DNA from 4 places in the Pantoea phytostimulans genome. Region 1 is predicted to be linked to each of the others. Evidence: riboswitches for the same ligand, from Rfam matches in the RefSeq annotation. Region 1 holds a riboswitch; each other region holds the start of a gene.
The links. A riboswitch is a leader RNA that binds a small molecule or an ion and turns the genes downstream of it on or off. The one in region 1 is predicted to bind thiamine pyrophosphate.
Positions count from the first base shown of each region.

Region 1 (7,682 bases):
GGTGTGGCTCTGTACCGTTTTGCATACGTATGGCTCGTCACCGCGTGCGCCCGGCACCATGATGACCATTAACATTCAGGGTGAACATTGCGGCTCGCTTTCGGGCGGCTGTATTGAGGAAGATTTTCTGCAACAGCTGGCGTCAGGTGCCTATCGTGATAGCAGCCAAATTGTGCGTTATGGCGAAGGGGGATTACGTCCCAATGTGGCGTTGCCGTGCGGCGGCAGTGTGGATGTGTTGATCGAGTATCTTCCCGCTGACCCGGAGAGTTATGCATTGCTTACCGCCATGCAAACCGCGTTGATCGGTAAACAGCATCTGGTAAAGAATGTGCAGCTTGGGCAACGCGCCGCGTGGGAGATCGTTTCTACAGCGCATGTACTGCCCGCGTTATCGCATCAGCAGAATCAGGTCGTGATCCCCGTGGGTGCGGTGCCGCAACTGTTGATTGCCGGTTATTCGGTGGTGGCGTTTGAGTGCATTCGGCTTGCGCTGATCCTCGGTTTTAGGATCACCGTCTGTGAACATCGCCCCGAGCAGCTGGCTGAAACAGAACGCCATTTTGGCGCGGAATATCATGTCACTATTGTGCCGCAGCATCCGGCTAAGTGGCTGGAGAATCATGAAATCAGCAGTAAGGTGGCGATACTTTCTCTGACGCACGATCCGCGTATTGATGAACTCACCATGATGGAGGCGGTTAATACCCCTGCGTTTTATCTCGGTGTGATGGGTTCAGTTAAAAACAGCGCTAAACGCCGACAGCGGCTGGTGGAGATCGGGGGACTGAGTGAAGAAGAGCTGACGCGCATTCAGGCGCCCGTGGGCATTAGGATTGGCAGTAAAACACCGGCAGAGATCGCCTTGTCGGTGATGGCAGATGTGGTAAGGGTCAAAAACCTTTAACCGCTGAAGTGGGTTAGCCCGCAACAGGGCTAACCCAACACGTTAATTAATTTCTGTCGCGTATTGTTCAACTGGCGTGATTTTCTTAATCAGCTTGTTATCAAATAAAAACTGCTCATAAGCCTGATAACGCGGTTTATCTAACGTCGCAGGCTCCGTGGCAAACAGCGGCAGCGTCTTCATCCACGCCTGATGATTCAACGGGGTATTTAACTCAGGATGCTGACGAGCAAAAACCTTCCAGCTCTCTTCAGGGTGCGCACGTAAATAGGCTGTACCTTTCTCCAGCGCGATAAGAAACTTTTTGATCTTCGGTTCGGCAACGGCATCGCGGTTAGCCACAATAATTAATTCATCGTAAGCCGGGACGCCATAATCCTCGACGTTAAGCACGACCGGATCTTTACCCTGCAATGTCATCTCCAATGCTTCGATATTGCGGTAGCCGCCAATCACGGCATCCACCTTTCCGGTTAACAGGGCGCTGGTGAGCTGAAAGTTTACGTTGATCAGTTTGACTGCGTTTGCGTTGAGATTTTCATGTTTGAGCATGGTGGCCAATGTCGCCTGCTCGATGCCGCTCACAGAATATCCCACGGTTTTACCGTTGAGATCGGCTGGCGTCTTAATGCTTTTATCCAACGAAATAACGGTGTTAAGCGGCGTGTTAATTAAGGTGCCTACGCGTACCAGCGGCAAACCCTGATCGGCAAAAAAATGGATTTGCGGCTGATAGGTAATGGCTAAGTCGGCCTGTTTAGCTGCCACGAGGCGGGGCGGTAAAGCGGGATCGGAAGGGGGAATAATCTGCACATCCAGCCCCTGTGCGCTAAATGCGCCGATCTGCTCAGCCACCATGATCGGCGCGTGGTCGGGATTGATGTACCAGTCGAGCATGAGCGTGAGTTTTTCATTGGCGCTCGCGCTGGTGGCTAAAACGGCGCTGGCAATCAGGACGGTTAGGCGCATTTTAAACAGGGTTTTACGTTGGGGGTTGTGGTTATTCATCGTTGTCAGGTATCCAGTTGATCACACGTTTCAGCAAAGCATCAATCACGCTCCAAAGCAGAAGCGTCATCAGCACCAAAATAAACAGGGCGGCAAAGCACATATCACTCTGCATTCGAGCATTGGCATTCAGCATGACGTAGCCCAATCCTTCAGCCGAACCGACCCATTCGCCGATGATCGCGCCGATCGGTGCCACGGCGGCGGCCATGCGCAATCCTGAACCAAACGCAGGCAAGGCCGCCATCAGGCGTACGTGACGTAACTGGGCATACGGCGAAGCGCGCAGGGTGCGGGCTAAATCGAGGTAGTCGTTATTGACGCGGCGCATACCGTCGAAAAACGTAGATGTGACCGGAAAGAAGATCACTAACACTGCCATCACCACTTTTGCGCTCATGCCAAAGCCAAACCACAGCACCAGCAGCGGGGCCAGCGCAAACACCGGAATCGCCTGGCTGGTCAATACCAGCGGCATCAGCCAACGTTGCAGCCGTGGCGAGTAGATCATGCACAGCGCCAGGCTACAGCCGAGCAAGACACCGATGACGAATCCGCTGGCAATTTCTGACAGCGTAATCAGCGAGTGGTAGGCCAGGAACGGCGCATTATCCCAGGCGGCAAGCAACACGGCGCGCGGCGCGGGCAACAAGAAAGCAGGGATGTCACCCCATTTTGTTGCCAGCCACCAAACGCCAATCAGGCCGATAAAAACGCTGAGCCCACGCCTGCTGCGTGCAAGACGATTGTGTTTCATCCTGCCGCCTTGATCAGTCGTTGCAACAGCTCAGCCTGACTTCTCATCGAATCAAGATCGTCGGGCGCACGCGGCGGTAATCCAGCAATGCTGTGCGAGTCATCAATGCCGAAAGGATAGGGTGAAAGCACCAACAAACGGTGACTCAAGCGGCAGGCTTCAGCGGGATCGTGGGTAATCAGCAGCACGGTATGTTGTGCCAGTAATTCAGCCGCCAGGGTTTGAATTTGCGTGCGGGTAATGGCATCCAGCGCGGAGAACGGCTCATCCATCAATACAATCGGTTGCCGTTCATAGAGGGTACGGGCCAGCGCAGCACGCTGACGCATACCGCCGGAAAGGGTGGCCGGCAGGGATTTTTCTTCGCGGCTCAAGCCTACACGCGCCAGCAAATGCCTTGCCCAATCGCGATCGACTTTTTCGCCCCGCAAACGCGCGCCCAGCGCCACGTTATCTATCACCGATAACCACGGATAAAGCAGATCTTTTTGCCCCATCCAGGCTATGCGGCCCGCCAAGGGTTGATTATCGCTGCCCGTCACCGAGCCAGAAGTGGGTGGCGCAAGGCCAGCAATAATGCGTAACAAGCTGCTTTTCCCTGCACCGCTGGCACCCAGAAGCGCCACGAATTCGCCGCCGGTGATATCCATATTCAGCCGGTCAAAAATGATCTGCTCACCGAACTTTAAGCTGAGATCGCGCACTTTAATACCGGGAATGGCGCTTAGCGGCTGCATGCGGAAATCAACGCGTTTGAGGTGTTACCGGCATTGAGTCCCATTTGCCAAAATGCGCTCTCTAAGCGCGTTGCAGTGGTGAAGATATTGGCTAGCGCATCAAAACGGCTTTCACCACCGCGCTGGCGTGCGATATTTTCAAACAGCGTCAGCGAAGCCTGCACGCCAGCCAAATAGCTTTCATCGCCATAGTTTTGTATCCAAGCAGCATAGGGATTATTGCGCATCACAGTGGCGGGATTGTTTAATAAACCAAGCCCAATTTCGGCATAACCTGCGACACAAGGCATCAATGCCGCCAGCAAATCCAGCGCATCACCAGAATGTCCAATATCCAAAACGTAGCGGGTGTAGTTCAGCGTTTCTGGTGCTTCAGCGTCGTTGACGATGTCGCTTTCGCTCAATCCCCATTGCGCGCAATACGTGAGATGCAAGGGCAGCTCACTGACAATAGCGTTGAGGGATGTGGTTGCCGCACGCATTTCGGGTAGCGTGTGGAGTTTGCTGACCAACAAGGCGTAAGCGCGGGCAAAATGCAGCAGGAAGAGATAATCTTGCGTGAGGTAACGCTGAAAAGCGGCGTGCGGCAGGGTACCCGCAGCGAGCTGTTGCACAAAAGTGTGCGAGACATAATCGTGCCAGTGTTGACCCGCTTGCTGGCGAAGACGGCCATATAAGCAATCATTGAACATTGAGAGAGACATGGGACCTCCAGTGATAAGTGGAGATCCGGGCATACTGAGGTAAGAACAGGCATTTGCTGAGTGCAATATTGCCAACCCGTCCCTTCGCTGGCATGACCCAGATCAGGTTCAAAGGGTTCGGCTTACGCCATCTCAGCCCATTTCAGGACACCCCTCGGAGACACTTTTTATACGTCAATTAAAGGGTGAATTCAACGTGTCGATATTGTGGGTTTGGCCGAGTTAGCCACGCTTACTGCAAATTTCCCTCTGCTTTTAACAGAGAAACCTCTCTTTAACTCTTCAGGAGCACGTCATGGATTTGGATACACGCTATTCGCTACAAACGCTTTCGCCACCGCAATGCTTCCGTTATATCGCGGGCCCCGTTTTATCTGATGAAACCCTGAAGCAACGCGTGGTTGAAGTGGTTAATATGATGAAGCAGCACGGGCTGGCGCACTTGGTTATCTATGCAGATAAAGAACATGGCGGCAATTTTGAGTATCTGGCGGGGTTTATTCCGCGTTTTGAAGAGGCACTTTTAGTACTCAGTGATCAAGCTGCTATTAGTTACATCATAGGTAATGAGAACCTCAAACTTGTGCCTTATGCACGTAATGCAGGATTACCTCTGCATGCGCCGATCTTTTCGCTGCCCAATCAACCCATGACACATGAACAGCCGTTAGAGACGTTGCTCGCGAGCGCAGGTTTAATCGCTGGGCAAAAAGTGGGCGTCGTCGGGTGGAAGCTTTTCACCGGCAATGCTGAGCAGCGAAGCAGCCTGTTTGATGTTCCTGCATTTATTCTTGATGCGGTTAAGAAGGCGGTAGGGGGACAACATTGTGTTGTTAACGCAACGGGGATATTTATCTCGCCTGAATATGGCGTTCGCCGCATAAACCGGGCAGATGAAATCGCTTTTTATGAATATGGCGCCAATTTGGCCTCAACCAATGTCCTTAGCGCGCTGGACAGCATTGAACTCGGCAAAAGCGAAAAAGAGATCGGCCATTTGCTGGCTGCCGACGGTCAACCGAATAACGTTATTATGATTGCCGCCAGCGGGGATCGCTTTGCGCATGCCAACCTTTATCCTTCGGATAAACGCATCTGCCTGGGCGATAAGATCTCGCTGACGGTTGGCTTCAAAGGTGGACTCACCAGTCGCTCAGCCTATGTGGTTGCCGACGACACCGCGTTGCCCGACGCGGTTTCTGACTGGCTGACGCAGTTAGCCACGCCCTATTATCATGCCGTGGTGACCTGGCTCGAGAGTTTGCGGGTAGGCATCACGGGCGGAGAAATGTATGCCATTGTCGAGAATGTTCTACCAAAAGCGCGTTATCACTGGCATTTGAACCCGGGGCATTTGGTGGCGGATGAAGAGTGGCTTTGCTCACCAATCTATCCTGATTCCACAATTCCATTAACCAGCGGGATGCTATTGCAGATTGATATTATTCCCTCTTTGCCGGGTTATGGCGGCAGTAACATAGAAGATACGGTTGGGCTGGCAGACATTACATTGCAACAGCAGCTAGCGGCACAATTCCCCGAAGTATGGAAAAGGATGGAAATTCGCAAACGTTATTTGAAAGAGGTAGTAAATATTAAGGTTTCAGATGAGGTAATTTTACTTTCTAATACGGTAGGTTATCTGCGTCCTTTTTTGTTGGATAAAACTCGCGCACTGGTTCGCGTTAAGTAATGAGCAGGTCGCATTTACATTATGACTAACAGGCGTTAACGATGAGCAGTGACATTAAATCTTTATCTTTTCTTGGACCACGAGTCGCTATTATAGGGCCATCTAACAGTGGGAAATCGACGCTGGCCAATGCGATTTCTCATAAAACATCTTATCCCGCAATACACCTTGATCAGCTTTATCATTTACCTGGCACGCATTGGCAGGCGCGACCTAAATCGCATTTTTTAGACCTGCATCGGGCGGCTATCGATCAAGAGTGTTGGATTATTGAGGGTAATTACTCCAGCTGCCTGAAGGAAAGAATGGATCGCGCAACAGGCGTAATTTTACTGGATATCAGTTTACCCTTGATGCTCATGCGTTATTTCCGACGTACCGTCTTCCAGCGTGAACGAATAGGTGGCGTGCTGGCAGAACATCAGCGCGATCGCATTAATAGCGACATGTTGAAATATCTGCTTTTCACCACCCCGAAGAATAGAGCGCATCACCGGGCGATATTTGATGAATTAACGACGCCAAAAGTGGCCTTGTTATCAGCAGAGCAGGTGAAGCGTTGCTGGAAAGAGTGGGCGTTGAAATGAACCCGCTGCAGCGGACGTCAGTGGTTAAAAAGAGAAGGGGGTATATAACGAAGAAGCCAACGTGTTGGCCACAGGCATAAAATGATTTCCATATAATACAGGCTATTGGGTCAAGCAAAGTTAAACAGATTAATCTGCTTCTTAACGGATAAGGCGTAATAAAGATACGCCCAACGTGCTATTTTCAATGAATCTGAATGTTATTTACTGAAGGTTTAGACATGCGCGTAAATAATCTGCTCGAAAATTTTCGCATAATAGAATCATGAGACTTAAGTGATTGATTAACGTTATTATCACTCTGTAATAAAGGTGAGATTTTATTACTTTTAAGCATTTTCTAACAAGATTGTTATAGCTATATGTCGATAATTCCTACTTTTATTGTCTGCCTTTTTGCAGGTGCTTACCCGTTAAGGTCAGCGGCCTGGCAGATATTGCAGGAGGTATTTATGGCGATATTTTTACCGCTATTACGATTGTATGGCTTTTCCGTCGCCGCAGAGTCGCGAAGGGCGCAGATCGGGTCTATACCTAACGGAATTATCCATTTTTTCACTCTGGCCGTAGGCTAATTATGCTGCACAAAACTAAATATAATAATCTTACGCTGTGCTTCAAAGAGAGTCGTGTTCCGTATAACGAGATCCTGGAGGATTTTGTTCATTTACGTCTTCCGATACGTAAAGTGTTCCGCAACAAGGACAATACCAAGGTCATGCTGGTCCAGCACCAGGAACAATTATATATATTGAAAGTATTCAAGCCCAACGGTAAAAAAATCGAAAGGGTGCTTAAATCCTTTTTCAGAAAGGATTACTTTTTAAGTCTGATTCAACTCAACGACGAGCTCTGGTCAAGAGGCATGCGTTTTCAAAATGACGTTTACCTGTTAGCGCAGCGCAAACAGGGTCCTTATACCGATCTCTACATTATGTTGAATGAATACATTCCCGGCACGGTGCTGAATGAGTTTGATGTCATTCCTGAGGTAATCAAACAGGACCTTGTGCATAACATGGCGTTATTGCATCAACATAAACTCATTTCTGGTGACGCCCATAAAGGCAACTTTATCCTTTCTGAACACGGGCTGCGTATCATCGATTTATCCGGTAAGAAGTTCACCCGACGCAGAGTGGCAGAAGATCGCTTGGCGCTGGAGAGTCGTTTCAACATCAAGGAGATAGAGAGGGACTTTTCCTACTATCTGCTCAAAGCGAAATTCCACCTCCGACAAAAAATCAAAAGCGGTAAGCATGTTCTGGCGAAGATGTTTGCCTTTTAAA
Region 1 is NZ_CP173698.1:1,082,232-1,089,913, reverse strand. It holds gene ACF2G4_RS05190 (XdhC family protein) at 1-907, shown strand, start outside; gene ACF2G4_RS05185 (ABC transporter substrate-binding protein) at 950-1,876, opposite strand; gene ACF2G4_RS05180 (ABC transporter permease) at 1,908-2,672, opposite strand; gene ACF2G4_RS05175 (ABC transporter ATP-binding protein) at 2,669-3,409, opposite strand; gene tenA (thiaminase II) at 3,397-4,113, opposite strand; TPP riboswitch at 4,176-4,278, opposite strand; gene ACF2G4_RS05165 (M24 family metallopeptidase) at 4,409-5,806, shown strand; partial or broken gene ACF2G4_RS05160 (GTPase) at 5,848-5,949, shown strand; gene ACF2G4_RS05155 (DNA topology modulation protein FlaR) at 6,112-6,393, shown strand; gene ACF2G4_RS05150 (lipopolysaccharide core heptose(II) kinase RfaY) at 6,971-7,681, shown strand.

Region 2 (7,682 bases), 1.7 Mb from region 1:
CAGCCCTTGCGGCGCAGAAGGCATCTCTTTGGTTTGTGTTGGAAAAATATGTCCAAGTGCAATGTAGGAAGGGCGCAATGCCAGCGCACGATCCAGTTCAGCATCATCATGCGTGGAAATACCCAGCCGTAATCCAGCCTGATTGATCAGCGCCAAATTCGCGACATCCAAATCCTCCTGACCAAGATGCACACCATACGCGTTGTGCTTGATGGCTAATCGCCAGTAATCATTAATAAACAGGCGTGCACGATACTGCTTACCCAACGTGATCGCCTGAACAATAGCGGGTTCGACTGCCTCATCAGGCTGATCTTTGATTCGTAGTTGAAGAGTACGCACGCCTGCTTTCAACAGGCGTTCAATCCACTCAACGTTATCAACCACCGGATAAAGCCCTAAACGTGGTGAAGTGGTGGGAAATGCATTCATAATTTTTCCTCCAGAGTCGTATCCGCTGGGTGATAAAGCTCACCTCCACGACTGCGAAAATTTTCAGACATCTGCGCCATACCCATTTCAATCGGCTGCGCTGCGGCTTCTTGTTGTGCGGCATATTCACGCACTTCCTGCGTGATTTTCATTGAGCAAAATTTCGGGCCACACATTGAGCAAAAATGCGCCACCTTGCCCGATTCTTGCGGTAGCGTTTCATCGTGATAGGCGTGCGCGGTATGGGGATCTAACGCCAGATTAAACTGATCTTCCCAACGGAATTCGAAACGCGCTTTGGACATGGCGTTATCGCGAATTTGCGCGCCAGGATGCCCTTTGGCGAGATCGGCGGCGTGAGCAGCAATTTTGTAAGTGATTAAGCCTTGCTTTACATCTTCTTTATTCGGCAGGCCAAGATGCTCTTTTGGCGTGACGTAACACAGCATCGCACAGCCAAACCAGCCAATCATGGCTGCGCCAATACCGGAAGTGAAGTGATCGTAACCCGGTGCGATGTCAGTTGTTAGTGGGCCGAGCGTATAAAAAGGGGCTTCATGGCAATGTTCAAGCTGTTCGGTCATGTTGCGGCGTATCATCTGCATCGGAACGTGGCCAGGGCCTTCAATCATTACCTGTACGTCATATTCCCAGGCAATCTTCGTCAATTCACCCAACGTATGCAGCTCGGCAAACTGCGCTTCATCGTTGGCATCCTGAATAGAACCTGGGCGTAAGCCATCTCCCAACGAAAGCGAGACATCGTATGCGGCGCAAATTTCACAAATCTCCCGAAAATGCTGATAGAGAAAGCTCTCTTTGTGATGTGACAGGCACCATTTGGCCATAATCGAACCGCCACGCGAGACAATGCCGGTCAGGCGTTTTGCCGTCATCGGCACGTAACGCAGCAGCACGCCAGCATGAATCGTAAAGTAGTCGACACCTTGCTCAGCCTGTTCTAACAGCGTATCGCGGAATATTTCCCAGTTAAGATCCTCTGCCACGCCATTCACTTTTTCCAGCGCCTGATAAATCGGTACGGTACCAATCGGAACCGGGCTGTTACGCAAAATCCACTCACGTGTTTCGTGTATATAACGGCCGGTGGAGAGATCCATTACCGTGTCAGCACCCCAACGCGTTGACCACACTAATTTTTCCACTTCTTCTTCAATAGAGGAGGTTACTGCCGAGTTCCCGATATTGGCGTTCACCTTCACCAAAAAGTTGCGACCAATAATCATCGGCTCCGATTCGGGGTGATTAATATTGGCGGGAATAATGGCGCGACCCTCGGCGACTTCCTGGCGCACAAACTCCGGCGTAATATTTTCCGGTAAATTAGCACCGAAACTGTATCCCGGATGCTGTTGCAGCAGCACTTCACCACGTATACGCTCGCGGCCCATATTTTCACGCAGTGCGATGTACTCCATTTCTGGCGTGATGATGCCCTGACGCGCGTAGTGCAATTGTGTCACCCGGCGACCGGACTTGGCACGTCGCGGTTGAGGTAAATGCTCGAAACGCAAATGATCAAGACCGTCATCGGCCAAACGCTGCTGCGTGTAAGTCGAGCTAATTTGCGTGAGATTTTCGCTGTCATCGCGATCGTTAATCCAGCCAGCACGCAGTTTTTCAAGACCGCGATGCACATCAATCTGCGCGTCTGGATCACCATAAGCGCCTGCCGTGTCATACACCGGCACGGCTTCATTCTCTTCGAAGCGAGGTTCGTCCTTGGTACCGCCAATTTGGGTGGCGCTGAGTTGAATTTCACGCATTGGCACGCGAATGTCAGCACGGCTACCGGTAATCCAAATGCGTTTAGAGTGGGGGAATGCACTGCCGCCTTGCAGGGAATCGATAAATTCCTGCGCCTGGGCACGTTGTTCGCGACGATTGGTTTTCGAAGTAGACATAGCAATTTTCCAGTTAAGGGGGAACGTTGCTTGTCCGGAGTTCGGAAGGAGTAAGCGATACGATGGACAAAAATAGTGCCAGCGTACTAAGAAGATTTACTCTTGTTCCCTACGCAGGTTCTAACCTGGTCAGGTTCCGCGGATCCCGAATAAACGGTCTCAGCCCGAAGGCACTCCGACAAGAAATTAAAAACGGGTTTATCAGACTGGCGTCATCAAAACCCGTTCAGCATAAAAGGGCTTTTAGGTAATCACAAGACTTTTACATGTGATTAACGTTAAGCGGGACGAGCCATCTGGCTGTCATTGGCGACCGGCGGGCGCGCCAGCTGTTGATCCCACGCCAGCTGAATCAATTTATCTTCCAGCGTGAAGCGGGTTTCTAAAACTTCGCCGACTTCAGAAAGCGCTTTCTGGAAAGTCACGCAGTTATCATCGTCAATTGCCTGTTGCAAATGACCATCATACAGCTGCATCAAACGTTCCGTATTGGCTTCAAGCGGCGGATAGATCTGCGCAGCAGCAATCATCGGACTGTCGCCACTCATTTCACTAATAATGCGCTCGTAAATATTGAAGTGTCCGGCAGAAAGGTAATCCACCAAGCCGTGACAAAAATTATCCAACGCCTGTTCATCCAGCGTCGTTAAAGCTTCTTTATTGGGTTTCAATCCTACCAAATGGTAATAGGCGACTAAGAGTTGGCGACGGGCTTCAAGCCACGAATCCACCAGTTCGTTGCTGCCACCTACGCGCTCGGCCAGGACGTCTAACTGGTTAAGCATATCTAACTCCATGTGAGTTATAGTTGTTTATCTACACACTTAACATCAGGACTTCAGCGTGCCATTTGACGCTAAGGATGACGAAAAAAATGCAATTCGAGATCACAAGCGTAGACGCTGGATGGTGGGTTGTCAGCCATGAGCAAAAACTTTGGCTGCCACAAGGTGAATTACCGCATGGACCTGCAGAAAAATTCGGTCTGACTGGCACTAAAGGTCAGGTCATCGGCGAGTGGCTGGGTGAAAAAGTGTGGCTCATTTGCGAAGCGCGATCTGAAAGCATGTTCTCGGTACGTCAATTAATCGATGAAGAAGTTGGCCTGTTTCAACTCGCTGGGCGCGGTGTTCAACTGGCAGAGTTTTATCGATCCCATCGCTGGTGCGGCTATTGCGGTCACGAAATGAACCGCAGCAAACATGAATTTGCCTGTTTGTGTAGTCATTGTCGTGAGCGTTATTACCCGCAGATCGCGCCTTGTATCATTGTTGCGATTCGTCGGGGTGATGAAATCCTGCTGGCGAATCATGCGCGACAACGTAATAACATTTATACCGTGCTGGCGGGATTCGTCGAGGTGGGCGAAACGCTGGAGCAAGCTGTGGCGCGTGAAGTGATGGAAGAGAGCAATGTGCGGGTTAAAAATGTGCGTTACGTGACGTCACAACCCTGGCCTTTTCCACAATCATTGATGGTGGCGTTTATGGCTGAGTATGAGAGCGGGGATCTGCAACATGACGGCAAAGAGTTGCTGGATGCAGGTTGGTTCCGCTATGACGCGCTGCCAATGCTACCGCCGCCAGGCACCGTGGCGCGCCGCTTGATAGAAGATACCGTCGCCATCTGCCGCGCCGGAGCATAAGGAAAGTGCTACACTACGCGCTTGAAATTGAGAGAGCCTTAAAATGACTGAACTGAAGAATGATCGTTATCTGCGCGCCCTGTTACGTCAGCCGGTTGATGTCACGCCGGTCTGGATGATGCGACAAGCCGGGCGTTATTTACCGGAATACAAAGCGACCCGCGCCGAAGCCGGCGATTTTATGTCGCTGTGTAAAAACGCCGAGCTGGCTTGCGAAGTTACGCTACAGCCGCTGCGTCGTTATGAACTGGATGCGGCGATCCTCTTCAGCGATATCTTAACGATTCCCGATGCGATGGGGCTTGGACTTTACTTCGAAACCGGTGAAGGCCCGCGCTTTTCAAACCCAATTACCTGTCGAGCCGATGTTGAGCGCCTGCCGATCCCCGATCCTGAACAGGAACTGGGTTATGTTATGAACGCTGTGCGCACTATTCGTAAGAATTTAAAAGGCGAAGTGCCGCTGATTGGTTTCTCAGGCAGTCCGTGGACGTTGGCAACATATATGGTCGAAGGCGGCAGCAGCAAAGCCTTTACTAAGATAAAAAAGATGATGTACGCCGATCCCACAACGCTGCATGCGATGCTGAACAAGCTGGCAGACAGCGTCATTTTGTACTTGAATGCACAAATACGTGCCGGTGCGCAGTCGGTAATGGTGTTCGATACTTGGGGTGGGGTGTTGACGGGTCGAGATTATCGCGAGTTCTCGCTTTATTACATGCATAAAATTGTCGATAGCGTTTTGCATGAAAATGAAGGGCGCCGCGTGCCGATTACGCTGTTCACCAAAGGTGGCGGGCAATGGCTGGAAGCGATGGCGGAAACGGGTTGTGATGCGCTCGGCCTAGACTGGACAACTGATATCGGTGACGCTCGCCGTCGCGTAGGTGACAAAGTCGCCTTGCAAGGCAACATGGATCCTTCCATGCTTTATGCACCACCTGCACGTATTGAGCAGGAAGTCGCGGGAATTCTGGAAAGCTTTGGCAAAGGTGATGGTCACGTATTCAACCTGGGTCACGGCATTCATCAGGATGTCCCACCTGAACACGCGGGCACGTTTGTTGAAGCCGTGCATCGCTTATCTCGTCCATGGCACCAGGAGTAAATATGGATATTGCCGCACTACGTGCCGAGCAGCTTCAACGCGCCGCAGACGTGGTGCGTGAGGATGATTTTGACGTGTTGCCGCCACGCTTTATCGGCGGCGCAGACGTTGGCTTTGAGCAAGAGGGTACTATCACGCGTGCCGCTCTGGTCATCCTTGAGTATCCTTCTCTGAAGCTGGTGGAACATCGCATTGCGCGTATCGAAACCACCATGCCGTATATTCCCGGCTTTCTCTCTTTCCGTGAGTATCCCGCGTTAATGGCGGCATGGCAGATGCTTGAGCAAAAACCCGATCTGTTATTTGTTGATGGTCACGGTATTTCGCATCCTCGTCGGCTGGGTGTTGCATCACACTTTGGCTTGCTGGTGGATGTTCCTACGATTGGCGTCGCTAAGCGTCGCTTATGTGGTCGTTATCAAGACGTTGACCCACAACCGGGAAGCCGCCAGCCGCTGATCGACAAAGGCGAGCAAATCGGTTGGGTATGGCGTAGCAAACAGCGTTGTAACCCCTTGTTCATTGCGACCGGGCATCGTGTTAGCCTGGACAGTGCGCTGCATTGGGTTGAAAACTGTACGCGCGGCTATCGTTTGCCTGAGCCTACGCGCTGGGCGGATGCTGTCGCTTCAAATCGTACCGCCTTTCAGCGTTGGCAAAACACGCTTTAACGCTGTTTACGCGGCATTTTTACGATACACTGCCGCCAGCTAAACGAATAAGAGCCACCTTCATGTTACAAAATCCCGTTCATCTGCGTCTGGCAAAGCTGGAAAGCTGGCAACACCTGACCTTTATGGCTTGCCTGTGCGAACGCATGTATCCCAATTACTGGGCTTTTTGCGAGCAGACGCAGTTTGCCGATCCGGCGCTTTACCGTCGTATTCTCGATTTGATTTGGGAAAACCTGACGGTCAAAGATGCAAAGATTAATTTTGATAGCCAACTTGAGAAGCTGGAAGCTGCTATTCCTGATGGCGAAGCTTTTGAGGTTTACGGCGTTTATCCGGCTATCGATGCCTGTGTGGCATTAAGCGAAGTGCTCCATGCACAGTTAAGTGGTGAGACGCTGGAACATGCCATTGAAGTCAGCGAAAGCTCAATCACCACGATAGCGATGCTGGAAATGACTCAGGCAGGTCGTGAAATGACCGATGAAGAGCTGCGTGAAAACCCAGCAATAATCGATGAATGGGACCTGCAATGGGAGATTTTTCGCCTGCTCGCGGACTGTGAAGAGCGTGACCTTGAATTAATCAAAGGACTCCGATCGGACCTGCGTGAAGCGGGAATCAGTAACATCGGTATAAAATTTCAGCAGTAAGGCGAGAAAACGTGACTTCAGGCCCGAATTAGCGCGCCTGGAGGCTTCACATCGGCCCCCTGTCTGGTCTACATTTGGGGGGCTGAAAATTGTGGCTATCGGTGCGTGCTGGCTGGAGAGTGCCAGATTGTGGCTTTTCCCTCGCACTCGTTGCTTAGCAAGCGATAAATACACTTTAAGGATAACTTATGAACAAGACTCAACTGATTGATGTAATCGCAGAAAAAGCTGACCTGTCTAAAACCCAGGCAAAGGCAGCGCTGGAATCAACTCTGGCTGCGATCACTGAGTCTCTGAAAGATGGTGATGCTGTACAACTGGTTGGTTTTGGTACTTTTAAAGTGAACCACCGCGCTGAGCGTACCGGTCGCAACCCGCAGACTGGCAATGAGATCAAAATCGCTGCAGCAAACGTACCGGCATTCGTGTCTGGTAAAGCGCTGAAAGACGCCGTTAAGTAAGACGTCGCACTGCGGTCAAGCTTTAAAACAGGGGGCGTTTTCGCCCCTTTTGTTTAAGGGGTTAAACATCATGACTCCGCTGTTCCGGCGTTTTCCTACCCTGATTCTCTCCTTGTTACTTATTGGGTGCAGTTCGACCCCTGATATTCCTGCTTTTTCTGCCAGTGGTTATCTTGCCGATCGCGGTGCCGTGCGTATGTGGCGCAAGAATAGCGACCATCAGGCAACGCATTTACGTACGATCTTTACTCCTTTTAATGGCGATGCGGTTGAAACCACGGATTATATCTGGCTTGAAGATTCGCTCATTAGCGTGCAGCGAAAAATCAACGGCGATACGCCAGATGATGTCACGCTGCGTTTTGACCAGGAAGGCAGCCTCAACTTTATGCAGCGGCAGCTTGCCGGACGACGTGAAGCTGTTAGCTCAGATTCAGTCGAACTCTATAAGTTTGACGCTCAGCGCATGCATAAAGTGAGTGATGCACTGTTAAGTGGCCGCGTGTTTCTCAAGCAAGGCCATTGGCAAGGCGGCAACGTCATTCAAACTTGTGAAGGGCAGCGTGTGACGCCTTCATTTGATGCACTGGCGTTACAGACTTTAGCGCAGCAGCAGCGTAGCGCGCATGCGCCGTTGATGGTTTCATGGCTGGAAGCACCGGAAGGTGTTCAGTTGTTGCGAGTCAGTTCGCAGGATGATTGCGCAGAGCAACCTAAAGAAGCGGATTTTTGAAGAGGTGAAAAGGGGCACTGCGTGCCCCTTTTGCTTACTTGCGGTTAATGG
Region 2 is NZ_CP173698.1:3,340,655-3,348,336, forward strand. It holds gene thiE (thiamine phosphate synthase) at 1-432, opposite strand, end outside; gene thiC (phosphomethylpyrimidine synthase ThiC) at 429-2,357, opposite strand; TPP riboswitch at 2,447-2,545, opposite strand; gene rsd (sigma D regulator) at 2,636-3,142, opposite strand; gene nudC (NAD(+) diphosphatase) at 3,232-4,002, shown strand; gene hemE (uroporphyrinogen decarboxylase) at 4,046-5,113, shown strand; gene nfi (deoxyribonuclease V) at 5,116-5,784, shown strand; gene ACF2G4_RS15665 (YjaG family protein) at 5,847-6,437, shown strand; gene hupA (nucleoid-associated protein HU-alpha) at 6,626-6,898, shown strand; gene ACF2G4_RS15675 (DUF1481 domain-containing protein) at 6,969-7,631, shown strand; gene purD (phosphoribosylamine--glycine ligase) at 7,666-7,682, opposite strand, start outside.
Region 2: it holds a riboswitch for thiamine pyrophosphate, as region 1 does, so the genes downstream of both, thiC (phosphomethylpyrimidine synthase ThiC) here and tenA (thiaminase II) in region 1, are expected to answer to the same signal.

Region 3 (7,682 bases), 630 kb from region 1:
GAAAGCCTAATTCAGATGTAAAATCAATAAACCACGAGGTGTTAGATTTAATTACTGGTATAAATATTTTATAGTTCAACCACATAAATAAAAAAAACATCAAGGCGAAGGATAGCGTCTTCTTCGGAATCACTGATGATTTAGCACACACCGGAAACTCCTCCGTCGATTACTTCAATCGTTCCATACGAATACAATTGTGTTCCGGGGATGTTTGTATTTCCATATGTATAAGTCATTAGCGCCTGCCTTATTTTAATGAAGTCACTACGGTGCTGTAATGTTATACATCCCTGAGAAATCCCTGCCGGACCAATTGGATGCAATCTAAAATTCCCCCTTTCTACGCCATCAATGAATGTTTTGTCATCAACGTGTGAATCTTGTCTAAATAGTCCAAACCATTCCGAGTGAATTACGGGGGTATCTGTTGGCCATGTCCAAGCCTCACGGCTCATTGTGTACAGCATGGACTTAAACCCATTAACAGGACGTTTCACGATGTGATAGCGACCAAGCGGGATCGGCCCTTTGAAAGGTATAGCGGCACATGCGGCATTGTTGCGATACTGATCATTGCCAGAAAACGCCATAAAGTGCCCTATACCTGGTAGTATGAGGGGAGAGAATTGTGCGCCTGTAAGAATAAACTTTCCGTTGATTGCCATTTGGCTTTAATCCCTTATTAGTAATCCACTCTTATGATAAGGTTTTTATTGTTGATTTAAAGAAATCATCAAAATTAACAGCGTATTAATTACAATTTCAAAAGCTTTTAGCACGATGGTAGGCTCTGCCAGGGGCTCAGTCACGCTTCATAAAGAGTACTTGGTTAACCTCATCACAACGCGTTTGGTGAGTATTGCCTGATAAGGGATAGGTAGGGAGGCAAGGGAAATAAATTATATTTGCTGAGATAAAATTTAGGATCGTCTTTTAATACATAAATTAGCTGGGGCCTCAGCCCCAACTCCTGACAGATTCATCAATCGACGTTCTAGAGGTATTTGATGGTTTCTTATCGCAGGTTAACGACGGAACTAAAGGACGCTATAGCAACCTTCGCCGTATGATTGTTTTTGCAGGTTCTGATGCATACAGCAAGTTACGTTTTCATACGTCGATGAAAAGTGCATTCCAATATGTTAGTCCACTTGATGAAGGAAATATCATTACACAGAGACGTGAAATCTTACCCAACGTTAAAACATTCACAATGCCTGGCATTGCAGTTGACGTAGTTAAAATCACAGACCCACTTCTAACATAATGGCGAAGATTGATATTCAAGATGACGAAGGAAATAGCCTTATCATCGACAAAATCAACGACAGAATGTTGGTTAGCTTGATTAATATCAGCCGATTAGCAGCACATTACAAAATAACTCCGCAACTTGTAGCCTTAAGAACCTGCAAAACAATTATTGATGGTGAAGGGAAGCCTTATCGGAGTTTGGTTACGGCGGTTAATTCGCCAGTTAGAAAATAGAGTAAAACGCCTTAATGATTGATCCTCGCACTGCGGGGATTTTTGTATAGGGCTTCTGCGCGTTATCAAAGCGGTCAAAGTGGGATACAAAGCGGTTTACAAGCTGGGATCAACTCACCTATGATTGCACTGAGTGATTGAGCAATTATTATAAAAATATGCTTATCTATCAATGACTAGGGGTGCCTTTTAGGCTGAGATATACCCTTTGAACCTGATCTGGATTAATGCCAGCGTAGGGAAGTCTGATGCCTGACCGCATTTGCCTTCTTGTTCGCCGGTTGGGAGTTATGATGACACATCAACCTGAACACCTTTCTGACGCGCACGTCGCGCGTATCCTGCATCAATTTCGCCAACACGCGCCGCTGGTTCATTGCATGACCAATGATGTCGTGCAAACCTTCACGGCCAATGTACTGCTGGCGCTCAACGCGTCGCCTGCCATGGTTATCGATCCTGAAGAAGCTGCGCAATTCAGCGGCTTTGCCGACGCGTTGCTGATTAATGTGGGCACCTTAACGCAGGATCGTCAACTCGCTATGCAAGCCGCCGTTACCGCCGCCAATCAAGCTGGCACGCCATGGACACTTGATCCGGTTGCGGTGGGCGCGCTCACGTTACGCAGCGCATTCTGCCAGCAATTGCTGAGTCAAAAACCCGCCGCTATTCGCGGTAATGCCTCTGAAATTTTAGCGCTAGCGCAGCAAGCTGCGGGCGGGCGAGGCGTTGATAGTTTGCATCAGGCCGATGCCGCAGTGGCAGCCGCTCAGCAGCTTGCTCGCGATTATCACACCCTTGTGATCGTCACCGGCGAAGTTGATTACGCCACTGATGGCTCACGCACCTTAACCATTTCCGGCGGTAGCCCACTGATGACACGCGTAGTCGGCACGGGCTGCGCGTTATCGGCGGTAGTTGCCGCTTTCAGCAGCCTGCCGGGCGATGGCTTGCTCAACGTTGCCTGTGCATGTCGGGTGATGGCGCTGGCAGGGAAAAAAGCGGCGGCGCAAGCGCAAGGGCCGGGCACCTTTGTCGCCGCGTTTCTTGATGCGTTATGGATGCTGGAGGTGGCAGCATGAAGCGCATTAACGCCTTAACCATCGCCGGCACCGATCCCAGTGGCGGAGCCGGGATCCAAGCCGATCTCAAAGCTTTCTCTGCGTTAGGCGCTTATGGCACCAGCGTTATTACTGCGCTGGTGGCGCAAAATACCTGCGGCGTGCAATCGGTTTACCGCGTGGATCCTGACTTTGTCACGGCGCAGTTGGATTCAGTGCTGGATGATGTGCGCATCGATAGCGCGAAAATCGGCATGTTAGCGGAAACCGCGATTGTGGAGCGCGTGGCTCAGCGCCTGAAACGAGCCAGTTTACCCTTTGTCGTGCTGGATACGGTGATGGTGGCCAAGAGCGGCGATGCACTGCTTTCACCGGATGCAATTGCCAGCGTGCGTGAACTGTTATTGCCACAGGTTTCACTGATTACCCCGAATTTGCCAGAAGCCGCCGCACTGTTAAATTGTGCAATTGCGCACAACGAAGATGAAATGCTGACGCAGGGTGAAGCGCTGCTGGCGTTGGGTTGTCAGGCGGTGCTGATGAAAGGGGGACACCTGAGCAATGAGGAAAGCCCGGACTGGCTGATTACGCGCTCAGCTCAGCAACGTTTTACCGCACCTCGTGTGAATACGCGTCACACACACGGCACCGGTTGTACGCTTTCGGCGGCGCTAGCGGCGCTGCGTCCACGCCATCAAAACTGGCAGGAGACGTTAACGGAAGCCAAAGCCTGGTTGCAGCAAGCCTTGTTACACGCTGATTCACTGGAAGTGGGCAAAGGCATTGGGCCGGTGCATCACTTCCATCAATGGTGGTAAGGAGAGAGACTAAAACGGGGCTTTTTCCTGGGGATCCGTCTGAAAAATGGAGTCAGCAATTTGCGTCATAGCGTGAATAAGGTCCAGGCTGTGGGGGTCGAATCGGCGGGTGCCGGTTCACCCTCGACAGCTAACAGGAGTTGACATGACGGACATCGTACAGTTATTGGGCAAAGAAGCGGATTCCCTTCTTCAACATCGCTGCATGACCCTTCCAGCGGAAAGCCTGTATTTACCAGGCGCGGATTTCGTTGATCGGGTAATGATCGACAACAACCGTTCTCCTGCGGTACTGCGCAATATGCAAACGCTGTATAACACCGGTCGCCTGGCGGGAACCGGTTATCTCTCTATTCTGCCGGTCGATCAGGGTGTAGAGCATTCAGCTGGCGCCTCGTTTGCCGCTAATCCGCACTATTTTGATCCCAAAAACATTGTTGAACTGGCGATCGAAGCGGGCTGTAATTGCGTAGCATCAACCTACGGTGTATTGGCTTCCGTATCGCGTCGTTATGCGCACCGCATTCCATTTTTAATGAAGCTTAACCACAACGAAACGCTGAGTTATCCGGCGCAATACGATCAAACGCTGTATGCCAGCGTCGATCAGGCGTTCAACATGGGCGCAGTAGCGGTTGGCGCGACTATTTACTTCGGTTCAGAGCAATCACGCCGCCAAATTGAAGAAATTTCTGCGGCTTTTGAGCGCGCACATGAATTGGGCCTGGTCACAGTATTGTGGGCTTACCTGCGCAATAACGACTTTAAAAAGGATGGCGTGGATTATCACTCCAGTGCGGATTTAACGGGTCAGGCGAACCATTTGGCGGCGACGATTGGTGCCGACATCGTTAAGCAGAAAATGGCGGAAAACAACGGCGGCTATAACGCGGTGAAATTTGGTCATACCGATGAGCGCGTTTACACCAAGCTGACTACTGAAAATCCCATCGATTTGGTGCGTTATCAGTTAGCAAACTGCTATATGGGCCGCGCCGGGTTGATCAATTCGGGTGGCGCGTCAGCGGGTGAAACAGATATTGCCGAATCAGTGCGTACCGCCGTTATTAACAAACGTGCCGGAGGCATGGGATTGATTCTGGGACGTAAGGCGTTCAAGAAATCGTTGAAGGATGGCGTCGCGCTGATAAATGCAGTGCAGGATGTTTATTTGTCAAAAGAGGTGACGATTGCGTAAGGAGTGAGTCCTCTGCGCGCTGCCCCCCATCCCGGCCTTCCTCCGCGAAGCGGGGGAAGGAGACGCTGCCACATGCCGTCTCATCACTAACATAAAGCAGCATCTTCCTCCCCCATTTATGGGGGAGGATTGAGGTGGGGGACAAACGACCTCGCACTTCAGAGGATTGAGGTGGGGGCAAACGGCCTCGCACTTCAAAAGAATAAGGGGACAAACGACTCAAGGCCCTTCAAACCATTCACTGTTGCGTTCGGCAATGGGCGTTATTGAGAAAATCATCTCTTGTAGATGGCGGCGCATCGCTGCTTCTGCGGCATCAGCATCATGAGCTTGTAGCGCTGCGAAAATTTCCTGATGCTGCTCAATCAAACTTTCCGGGGGGGAAACTTCACTCAAGGTTAAAAAGCGCACCCGATCCATCGCCGCCTTGATATTTTCCACCGTTTCCCACGCCAGCGTGCAGTTGATGCTCTCAGCAATTAAACGGTGAAACTCATCATCCAGGCTAAGAAATGCCTGGCTGTCATGCCGCTCAGCAGCCATTTTTTGCAATTGCAAATTGTGTTCCAGCGCCATCAAAGCCGGCGACGCGATCTCCACTGCGGCACGGCGAACCACCGCAATCTCCACTGCTTCGCGGATGAAACGCCCATCGGCTACGCGCTTAGCGGAAATCTTACGCACGAAGGTGCCACGTTGTGGCAGCACCTGTACCAATCCGGCTTCTGCCAGCTTAATAAAAGCTTCACGTACCGGCTGACGTGAAACATTGAAGCGAGCAGAAACTTCTTTCTCAGAGAGCAACGAACCGGGTTGAATCACACAGGTGACGATATCTTTGCGCAGATAACGGTAAATCTGCTGGTTCACTGGCTCGCTGGTGGTAATGGTATAGGCGATCGTCATGCGGCAATGTCCATATTACGGCTGACATAAGCCAGCCCGTAGAGAAAGAATCAGTCTAATCAGCACGCTGCATCTGCGCCAGTGCTTTTGCTACCGCACAATCATGCCGCGTTCATTATTTGATGTACGGTAGCGCGGGCGCCTTGCTGCACCAGTTGCTGATAAAAATGCGTTAATCGGGCAACAAAGTCACCATTTTGTGCCAAATCTTCGCCAAACACCGCGTTCATCCCCAACAAAGCCCGCACGCGAGCTTCACCGTCTTCGCTGTTTTTCACACACTCGGCCAGCGCATTTTTCAGAGGATCTCGTATCTCAATCGGCTGGCCTTGTTCATCTACACCGCCGACATAACGCATCCAGGCGGCAATGCCAAGCAGCAGCAGGTCGCAGCGGCTGCCGTTACGCAGGTGCCAGCGCAGACTATCCAACATCCGTTGTGGCAACTTTTGGGTGCCATCGGTAGCGATCTGATAAGTACGATGTTTAATCGCGCGGTTTTCATAGCGGGCGATTAACGAGTCGGCGTAGGCTTGCAAATCTACCCCTTGAGTGCGCAAGGTTGGCGCTTGCTCATCCACCATTAATGCGCGAGCGGCAGCCCGGAAGTGGCTGTCACCCATGCAATCGCTGATGTGTTCGTAGCCCGCCAAAAAACCCAAATAGGCGAGGAATGAATGGCTACCATTCAGCATCCGCAGCTTCATCTCTTCAAAAGGCAGTACATCGTTTACCAGTTCGGCACCGGCTTTTTCCCACGCTGGGCGGCCGCTGACAAAGTTATCTTCAACCACCCACTGAAAAAACGGCTCTGCTTCTACGGCCACCGGATCCTCCGAACCCAGACGTGCGGTGAGCTGCTCGAAAGCGCTTTCAGTCATGGCAGGTACAATGCGATCAACCATCGTGGAAGGGAAAGTGATGTGTTGCTGAATGTAGTCGGCTAAATCGTCATCCTGACGCTGCGCCAGTTGCACAATCACATTGCGCGTGACATGGCCATTTTCCGGCATATTGTCACAAGACATCACGCTAAACGGCGCTAACCCGGCGTCGCGACGGCGGCGGATTGCCGCCAGTATCAGGCCAGGCAAAGAGCGTGGCGCGTCTGGCTGGGCAAGGTCATGCACGATATCAGGGTGATCTGGATTGAGATCACCGCTGGCAGGTAAATGGCAATAACCCTTTTCCGTAACGGTCATCGAAACAATGGCGACGTCTGGCTGGCTCATGGCGTCAATCACCGCCTCGATTCCGTCGCCTTTGCCGTGCAGCGCAGCAGTGATCACGCCAATTACGCGGGTCTTCAGCGAGTCGTCGGCCATCTCTGTCACGGTGTAGAGCAAATCCTGTTCACGCAGCGCCTGAATAAGTGCGCCGCTGTTGAGATTCACTTCGCAATAGCCCCAATCTGAACCTTGCTCAGCCAGCTTGTCGCTGCACAGCGCCTGATGGGCGCGGTGGAAGGCGCCAAAGCCAATATGCACCATACGTGTTTTAAGTTTGCTACGGTCGTAGCGCGGGCGCTGAACGTCAGCGGGAAGGCGATCGATATCTAACATAGTCTGTCCTTATGGCAAACGGGGCGCCATGCGCCCCGTAATCAGTAATGCATTAACCGCGTCCTGCTTAAACCGAAACCGGTTTGTCGATGGTTTTCGGACTGCGAATCACAAACAGCACCAGGAATGCACCCACGGCGGCGACACATCCCGCCAGGATAAAGGCGCTGTCGAACTTGCCGGTGTGCTGCACAATGAAGCCGGTCACGATGGGACCGATGATGCCCGACAAACTGCCCACCAGATGAATAAATCCACTGATGCTGCCGACGCGGCTTTTGTGCACGACATCCTGAATAATCGCCCAGTAAATCGCGCCGGTGATGTAGAGGAAGAAGATCGATATCGACATCATCATCACGGCAGGCACCACATCTTTTATCGTACCCGCCAGTGCGACACAAATGGCGGCAGCAAACAGTGAGACCACTAACACAATTTTACGTGACAACAGCAACTTGCCAGTGATGTTGAAGATTTTATCGGAGATCCAGCCGCCGAGTGCCAGGCCGATAAAGCCAACAATCCACGGAATCATCGTCGTGATGCTCATGGCCTTGATATCCAGGCCATGTGCCTGCACCAGATAGGCCGGGAACCAGCTCAGGAAGAAGAACAGAATGTAGTTGTAACAGAAGAAGGCAAA
Region 3 is NZ_CP173698.1:1,714,268-1,721,949, reverse strand. It holds gene ACF2G4_RS08055 (DUF2778 domain-containing protein) at 141-668, opposite strand; TPP riboswitch at 1,660-1,750, shown strand; gene thiM (hydroxyethylthiazole kinase) at 1,782-2,573, shown strand; gene thiD (bifunctional hydroxymethylpyrimidine kinase/phosphomethylpyrimidine kinase) at 2,570-3,370, shown strand; gene fbaB (class I fructose-bisphosphate aldolase) at 3,516-4,568, shown strand; gene ACF2G4_RS08035 (GntR family transcriptional regulator) at 4,788-5,474, opposite strand; gene ACF2G4_RS08030 (mannitol dehydrogenase family protein) at 5,576-7,036, opposite strand; gene ACF2G4_RS08025 (MFS transporter) at 7,104-7,682, opposite strand, start outside.
Region 3: it holds a riboswitch for thiamine pyrophosphate, as region 1 does, so the genes downstream of both, thiM (hydroxyethylthiazole kinase) here and tenA (thiaminase II) in region 1, are expected to answer to the same signal.

Region 4 (7,682 bases), 1.3 Mb from region 1:
TGCGCGATCATGGTTGAGCGCCATTCATTGCTGAATGCCTCCCGCTCTTCCAATGAGGTTCAGTTTGCCTCTAATATGAGGCAGGAAAAACAGAGCGCTTTTTACAGGGAGTTCCTCTTTTATGTCCTCATCACGCCTTAAGCAGCAATTCATTCGCCTGTGGCAAAGTTGCCAGGGCCAGACGCAAGAAACCACGCTGAGTGAACTGGCGGATTTACTGCATTGCTCTCGCCGTCATATGCGTAATTTACTTAACGCTATGCAAGATGCTGGATGGCTAACCTGGCAAGCTGAAGCCGGGCGCGGTAAGCGTTCACAGCTGACTTTTTGTTATACCGGACTCGCGCTACAGCAGCAGAGGGCAGAAGATTTGCTGGAGCAGGATCGTATCGATCAACTGGTGCAACTGGTCGGCGATAAAAATCAGGTGCGACAGATGATCAGCGCGCATCTGGGCCGCAGTTTCCGCCAGGGCAAACATATTCTTCGCGTGCTTTATTACCGCCCGTTACTCAACCTGCTGCCTGGATCGCCGCTGCGCCGCTCAGAGACGCATTTGGCACGACAAATCTTTAGTGGGCTGACGCGAATAAATGAGGAAAACGGGGAAATCGAGGCGGATATTGCGCACCACTGGCAACAAACATCGCCGCTGCACTGGCGCTTTTTTTTACGCCCGGCTATCCGCTTTCACCACGGTCGCGAATTAGAAATGGCTGATGTCATCGGCAGTCTCGAACGCCTGCGTGATCAGCCGCTGTTTTCACATTTCCAACTCATCACCTCGCCCGCCCCCTGGACGCTGGATATCACGCTAAGCCAGCCCGACGACTGGTTACCTTGGTTACTTGGCAGCGTGAGCGCCATGATTCTGCCGCGTGAATGGCCCGAGCAGCGTGATTTCGCTCGCCAGCCCAAGGGGACTGGCCCTTACAGCGTGGTGCGCAATCAGCAAAGCCAGCTGAAAATCGAAGCGTTTGATGACTACTTTGGCTTTCGCGCCCTGATCGATGACGTCTCAATTTGGGTATTGCCTGAGATCAGCGACGAACTGGTTTATTCAGGCGTACGTTTGCAGGGCGACACCGTTGATGAAAAGCAGGAAGAGAGTCGGCTCGAAGAGGGATGTTATTATTTGCTATTTGATCAGCGCTCAGAAAAAGGCCGCAACGAGGCGATTCGCCGCTGGGTCAGCTATTTATTTAATCCTATTGCCCTGCTCAATCATGCGAGCGCTGGCTATCAGCGCTACTGGTTTCCCGCTTACGGTTTGCTGCCGCGCTGGCACCATCGCCGTGACTTAACGCCCGTTGAGAAACCCGCTGGGCTGAAAAGCCTGACGCTCACCTGGTATAGCCAACACGTTGAGCACGAAGGCATCGCTAATGCGCTACGCCCTTTATTAGCGCAACATGGCGTAACGCTTGAAACGCGTGAAGTCAGCTATGAAAGCTGGCATCAGGGCGAGGCTGAAAGCGATATCTGGCTGGGCAGCGTCAATTTCACCCTGCCGCTGGAATATTCACTGTTTGCTCAGCTCTATGAGGTGCCGTTGCTGCATCATTGCCTGCCCATTGACTGGCACATCGATGCCGCACGCTGGCGTGAAAAAGCGCTGCCGCTTGCCGAATGGAGCAAGCGTTTGGTCGAGGAAGGCGGGTTGCATCCGCTGTTTCATCACTGGCTGTTGCTGGAAGGAGAACGCAGTATGCGTGGCGTGCGCATGAATACGCTGGGCTGGTTTGATTTTAAATCCGCCTGGTTCGCGCCGCCGGAGCTGTGATCCTTTCGCCCCGGCGACGAAATGACTAGAATGACTCGTTCTCAACGGGGTGCCGCTTGCGATTGTCGCAATGAGCTGAGATATACCCGTCGAACCTGATTCGGTTAATACCGACGTAGGGATTTGAGAGGCCAACGTGCTCAGATCCTTTGCGACTCATATAACAATTCTCCTTAAGGAGCGCAAAGTGTTAAAAAAATGTCTGTCTCTGCTGCTGCTGCTGTCAGCGCCCGTCTTTGCTGCCAAACCGACCTTAACCGTTTATACCTACGATTCATTCTCAGCCGATTGGGGCCCTGGCCCAGCGGTGAAAAAAGCCTTTGAAGCGCAGTGCAATTGCGAACTGAAATTCGTCGCGCTGGAAGATGGCGTGTCGCTGCTGAATCGCGTGCGCATGGAAGGCAAGAACAGCAAAGCCGACGTGGTATTAGGGCTGGATAACAATTTGGTGCAGGCGGCACAAAAAACGGGTCTGTTTGCGCCCAGCGACGTTGACACCAGCAGGCTACAGTTACCCGATGGCTGGCAAGATAAAACCTTTGTGCCCTTCGATTACGGCTACTTCGCCTTTGTCTATGACAAAAATAAACTCAAAAATCCGCCTAAAAGCCTGAAAGAACTGGTTGATAGTCCAGAGAAGTGGCGCGTCATTTATGAAGACCCGCGTACCAGCACGCCGGGTTTAGGCTTGCTGCTGTGGATGCAAAAAGTGTATGGCGATCAGGCACCGCAGGCCTGGCAGAAGCTGGCGCAGAAAACCGTTACTGTCACCAAAGGTTGGAGCGAAGCTTACGGTCTGTTCCTGAAAGGTGAAGGTGATCTGGTGTTGAGTTACACCACCTCGCCTGCTTACCACATCATCGAAGAGAAAAAAGAGAATTACGCCGCTGCGTCGTTTGCCGAAGGCCATTATTTGCAGGTTGAAGTTGCGGCTCAGCTTGCCAGCAGCAAACAACCCAAACTGGCTCAACAGTTCATGCAGTTCATGGTGTCGCCTGCCTTCCAGAACGCGATTCCAACCGGTAACTGGATGTATCCCGTAATCAAAACTGATTTGCCGGCAGGATTTTCATCGTTGAGCGTGCCAAATACTGCGCTGCAATTCTCATCGCAAGATGTCGCCGATCACCGCTCAGAATGGATTAATGCATGGCAACGCGCCGTCAGCCGTTAATTCCGCTCTGGCTGATTCCCGGTTCGCTCGCCACGCTGCTGCTGTGCAGTGTGGCGCTGCTGGCGTTTTCCTCGCTGTGGATCGCTGCGCCTGATACGGATTGGCGCAGCGTATTGCAGGACGACTATCTCCATCACGTTATCGGCTTCTCCTTTGGTCAGGCGCTGCTTTCTGCGCTGTTGTCGCTCCTGCCTGCGATTGCGCTCGCACGCGCACTTTACCGGCGGCGCTTTCCTGGACGCCAATTATTGCTGCGGCTGTGCGCCATGACGCTGGTTCTGCCGGTTTTGGTCGCGGTATTTGGCTTGCTTACGGTCTATGGTCGCGTCGGCTGGTTGGCGCAGTTGTGCCAGTTTTTCAATATCGATTACGCTTTTTCACCGTACGGCCTGCAAGGTATTCTGCTGGCACATGTGTTTTTCAATTTGCCGCTGGCAACGCGTTTGATGTTGCAGGCGTTAGAAAGCATTCCGGCCGAGCAGCGACAACTGGCCGCGCAGCTTAATTTGCGCGGCTGGCACCATTTTCGCCTGCTGGAATGGCCGTGGCTGCGCCGTCAGTTGCTGCCGACCGGCGCGCTGATATTTATGCTCTGCTTTGCCAGCTTTGCTACCGTGTTGTCGCTGGGCGGCGGGCCGCAAGCCACCACCATTGAACTCGCCATTTTTCAGGCGCTGAGTTATGACTACGATCCGGGGCGCGCAGCATTGCTGGCACTGATACAGCTCACCTGCTGCCTGACTTTAGTTTTGCTCAGCCAGCGTTTTAGCAAGGCCATTCCCGCTGGCATCAGTCAACTGCGCGGCTGGCGCGATCCGCAAGATTCCCTGCTTGCTCGCGTGAGTGATTTTGCCTTGATTGTGTTGGCGCTGCTGCTGCTGTTACCGCCGCTGCTGGCAGTCATCGTGGATGGATTGCATGGCGGCCTGCGCGGGGCGTTGGCACAACCGGCGCTGTGGCAGGCCACATTCACTTCGCTGCGTATCGCGCTGGGTGCTGGCCTGCTTTGCGTGCTGCTGACTATGATGCTGCTGTGGAGCAGCCGCGAATTACGTATGCGCCAACGCAACGTGGCTGCACAGATCATAGATACCAGCGGCATGTTGATTTTGGCAATGCCCGGTATCGTGCTGGCGACCGGCTTTTTCCTGCTGTTCAACGCCACCATTGGCTTGCCCACTTCCGCTGACGGTTTAGTGATATTCACTAACGCACTGATTTCCATTCCCTACGCCCTGAAAGTGTTGGAAAACCCCATGCGCGATATCGCTGAGCGCTACGCAAACCTGTGCAATTCGTTGGGTATCCAGGGCTGGAATCGACTACGTCTGATTGAAATGCGCGCCCTGAAGCGACCTTTAGCTCAGGCACTGGCCTTTGCCTGCGTGTTATCGATCGGAGATTTTGGCGTGGTTGCGCTGTTTGGTAGCGCAGATTTCCGCACCTTACCGTTCTACCTGTATCAACAAATTGGTTCTTATCGTGGCGCAGACGGAGCAGTTACCGCCCTGCTGCTGCTGTTACTTTGCCTGTTGCTGTTTACTCTGATGGAAAAATTACCGGGCCACCATGCTGACTCTGAATAACCTCACTTACCTGTATCACCACTTGCCGATGCGTTTCAGCCTGACTGCGCAACGTGGCGAACGTCTGGCGATTCTTGGCCCCAGCGGCGCAGGTAAAAGTACGTTGCTGAGCCTGATTGCCGGATTTTTACCGGTCAGTCAGGGAATGCTGGAGATTGATGGCAAAGATCACACGCGCAGCGTGCCCGCAAAGCGTCCGGTTTCGATGCTGTTTCAGGAGAACAACCTGTTTCCACACCTCAACGTACAGCAGAACATGGCGCTGGGGCTGAATCCAGGCTTGAAGCTAAATGCCACCCAACAACAACAACTGGCGGCTATTGCAACACAGGTTGGGTTAAGCGATCTGCTTACGCGCTTGCCGGGCCAGCTTTCCGGTGGGCAACGTCAGCGTGTTGCGCTGGCACGTTGCTTACTGCGCGATCGCCCGGTTCTGCTGCTGGATGAGCCCTTTTCAGCCCTCGATCCCGCCTTGCGCGGAGAGATGCTGCAACTGGTGAGTTCAGTGTGTGAGACACGCAACATTACCTTACTTATGGTGTCGCACAGCCTGGAAGATGCGCAGCAAATTGCGCCGCGCAGCGTGGTCATTGTGGATGGTCGGGTTTACTGGGATGGCGCAACGCAGCAGTTGCTGTCGGGAGAAACACGGGAAGCCGATGTGCTCGGCATCCCGCGCCGTTAATTAAAGAAAACTTGCCCTAACAAGTGCAGGAAAATGGGCATCATGGGGTGGAACTGAATCGCCACCAATGCGCCTACCGCGATAACAAATCCAAGCGGTGCTAACCAACGCAAGCGTTGTGGCGGCAGATACGCTGTTGCCCAATCCTGACTTTTACCGCTGCGCCACCAGCGCCAGCAGAGCCAAAATCCCAGCCACGCGACAATCGCCACTAACAGCAGCAGCCACTTAAAGTTACCGCCCTGCGCCGCTTTCGGCACGTCAATGGCCACGCCTGCTAAAATACCTGGCAGCAAGTACAGCGGCGGCCACAAAATACAGCCAATGAGATTGGGCGGCAGGAACTTGCGCACCGGCAACTCCAGCATGCCTGCGGCAAGCGGAATCAGCGGACGCGTTGGCCCAACAAAGCGCCCCACCAGAATGGTGAACATACTGTGCTGATGCAGCGCATGCTCGGTTTTATCCAGCAATCCTTTGTATTTTTGAATATATTTCCAGCGATGCAGCGGCCCCTGAAATTTCCAGCCAATGCCATAGGAAACCCAATCACCAATCAAGCATCCAGCAAAACCCGCCGCCCAGGCAGGATAGAGACCAATTTGTCCGCTACCCACCAACGCGCCGAGGCTGGCCATCAAAACCGTACCCGGCAGTAATAATCCCACAAACGCCAGTGATTCAAGAAACGTCACCATTGCAACGGCAAACAGCGCCCATTCCAGCGACTGTGTAAAAAGGTGTTGAACCCAGGCTTCCATAACCTTCCTTAAAAAAAGCACAAGGCTGGATTGTCCTGAGCCTGCATCAAAGCGTCAAGGCAAGAATTGTACGCTGATATTGACAAAAGCCAGCCGCGAGAACTGTATAAATATCCATGTTATACTCTGCTCACTGCCCATCCCGAATCCGGCTTTCTGGAGAGAGTGTGAATATGCCACGCGCAGGTTTCCTGCTCACCCGACACTGGCGCGACAGCGCACAAGGCACCGAAATCATTTTCTGGCTGGCAACCGATGACGGTCCACAGCGCGTTGTACTGCCGGTGCAAGAGTCGGTCGCCTTTATCCCTTGCGATTATCAGGCGCAGGTTGAAGCGCTGTTAAAGGATGAACGACACGTACGCATTCAGCCGCTGGAATTGAAAGACTTCCGCCGTCGCCCAGTGTTTGGCCTCTATTGTCGGCAGAATCGCCAGTTACAGTGGATTGAGAAAAAGCTGCGGGAAAACGGCATTCCAATTTACGAAGCGGATATTCGCCCGCCAGAGCGCTTTCTGATGGAGCGCTTTATCACCGCGCCCGTCTGGTTCAGCGGTGATCAGCAAGGTGAAAGCGTCGTGAACACGCGCCTGAAGCCGCACCCCGATTATCGTCCTCCGCTGAAATGGGTCTCGCTGGATATTGAAACCACTCAGCATGGTGAACTTTACTGCATTGGACTCGAAGGCTGCGGACAGCGTCAGGTTTACATGCTTGGGCCGCCCAACGGCGATGCCAGCCAACTCGACTTTGAGCTGATCTATCTGAAAAGCCGCCCACAACTGCTGGAAGCGCTTAATCATTGGTTTGCACAACATGACCCCGATGTAATTATTGGTTGGAACGTGGTGCAATTTGACCTGCGTATGCTGCAAAAACATGCCGATCGTTACGGCATTCCGCTGCGCCTTGGGCGTCAACAAGCCCTGCTGGAATGGCGCGAACATGGCTTTAAGCCTGGCGTTTTTTTCGCTCAGGCAACTGGCCGCCTGATTATTGATGGCATCGACGCGCTGAAATCCGCCTTCTGGGACTTTCCTTCATTTAGCCTGGAATCTGTCTCACAACAGCTATTGGGCGAAGGGAAAGCGATCAACAATCCCTGGCAGCGCATGGAAGAGATTAACTGGCGTTTTGCCAACGATAAACCGGCGCTGGCGCGTTACAACCTGAAAGATTGTGAACTGGTGACACGCATCTTCCACAAAACAGAGATCATGCCGTTTCTGCTGGAACGAGCGGCGGTAAACGGTTTGGCGGTGGATCGTCACGGCGGATCGGTGGCAGCATTTGGTCATCTTTATATTCCGCGCATGCACCGTGCGGGCTTTGTCGCGCCAAACTTAGGCGACGTAGCCCCCGAAGCCAGCCCTGGCGGCTACGTGATGGATTCGCGTCCCGGCTTGTATGACTCAGTATTGGTGCTCGACTATAAAAGCCTTTATCCCTCGATTATTCGCACCTTCCTGATCGATCCGGTCGGGTTGGTGGAAGGATTAGCGCATCCAAACGATACCGATTCGGTTGCTGGTTTCCGCGAAGCACGTTTTTCACGCCAGACGCACTGTTTACCGGCAATCGTTGAGCAGATCTGGCAAGGACGCGAAGCGGCTAAAAAACAGGGCAACAAGCCGCTGTCGCAGGCGCTGAAAATCATCATGAATGCGTTCTACGGCGTACTCGGCACCAGCGC
Region 4 is NZ_CP173698.1:3,796,042-3,803,723, reverse strand. It holds gene sgrR (HTH-type transcriptional regulator SgrR) at 122-1,783, shown strand; TPP riboswitch at 1,819-1,923, shown strand; gene thiB (thiamine ABC transporter substrate binding subunit) at 1,971-2,957, shown strand; gene thiP (thiamine/thiamine pyrophosphate ABC transporter permease ThiP) at 2,933-4,543, shown strand; gene thiQ (thiamine ABC transporter ATP-binding protein ThiQ) at 4,527-5,228, shown strand; gene ACF2G4_RS17600 (DedA family protein) at 5,225-5,989, opposite strand; gene polB (DNA polymerase II) at 6,157-7,682, shown strand, end outside.
Region 4: it holds a riboswitch for thiamine pyrophosphate, as region 1 does, so the genes downstream of both, thiB (thiamine ABC transporter substrate binding subunit) here and tenA (thiaminase II) in region 1, are expected to answer to the same signal.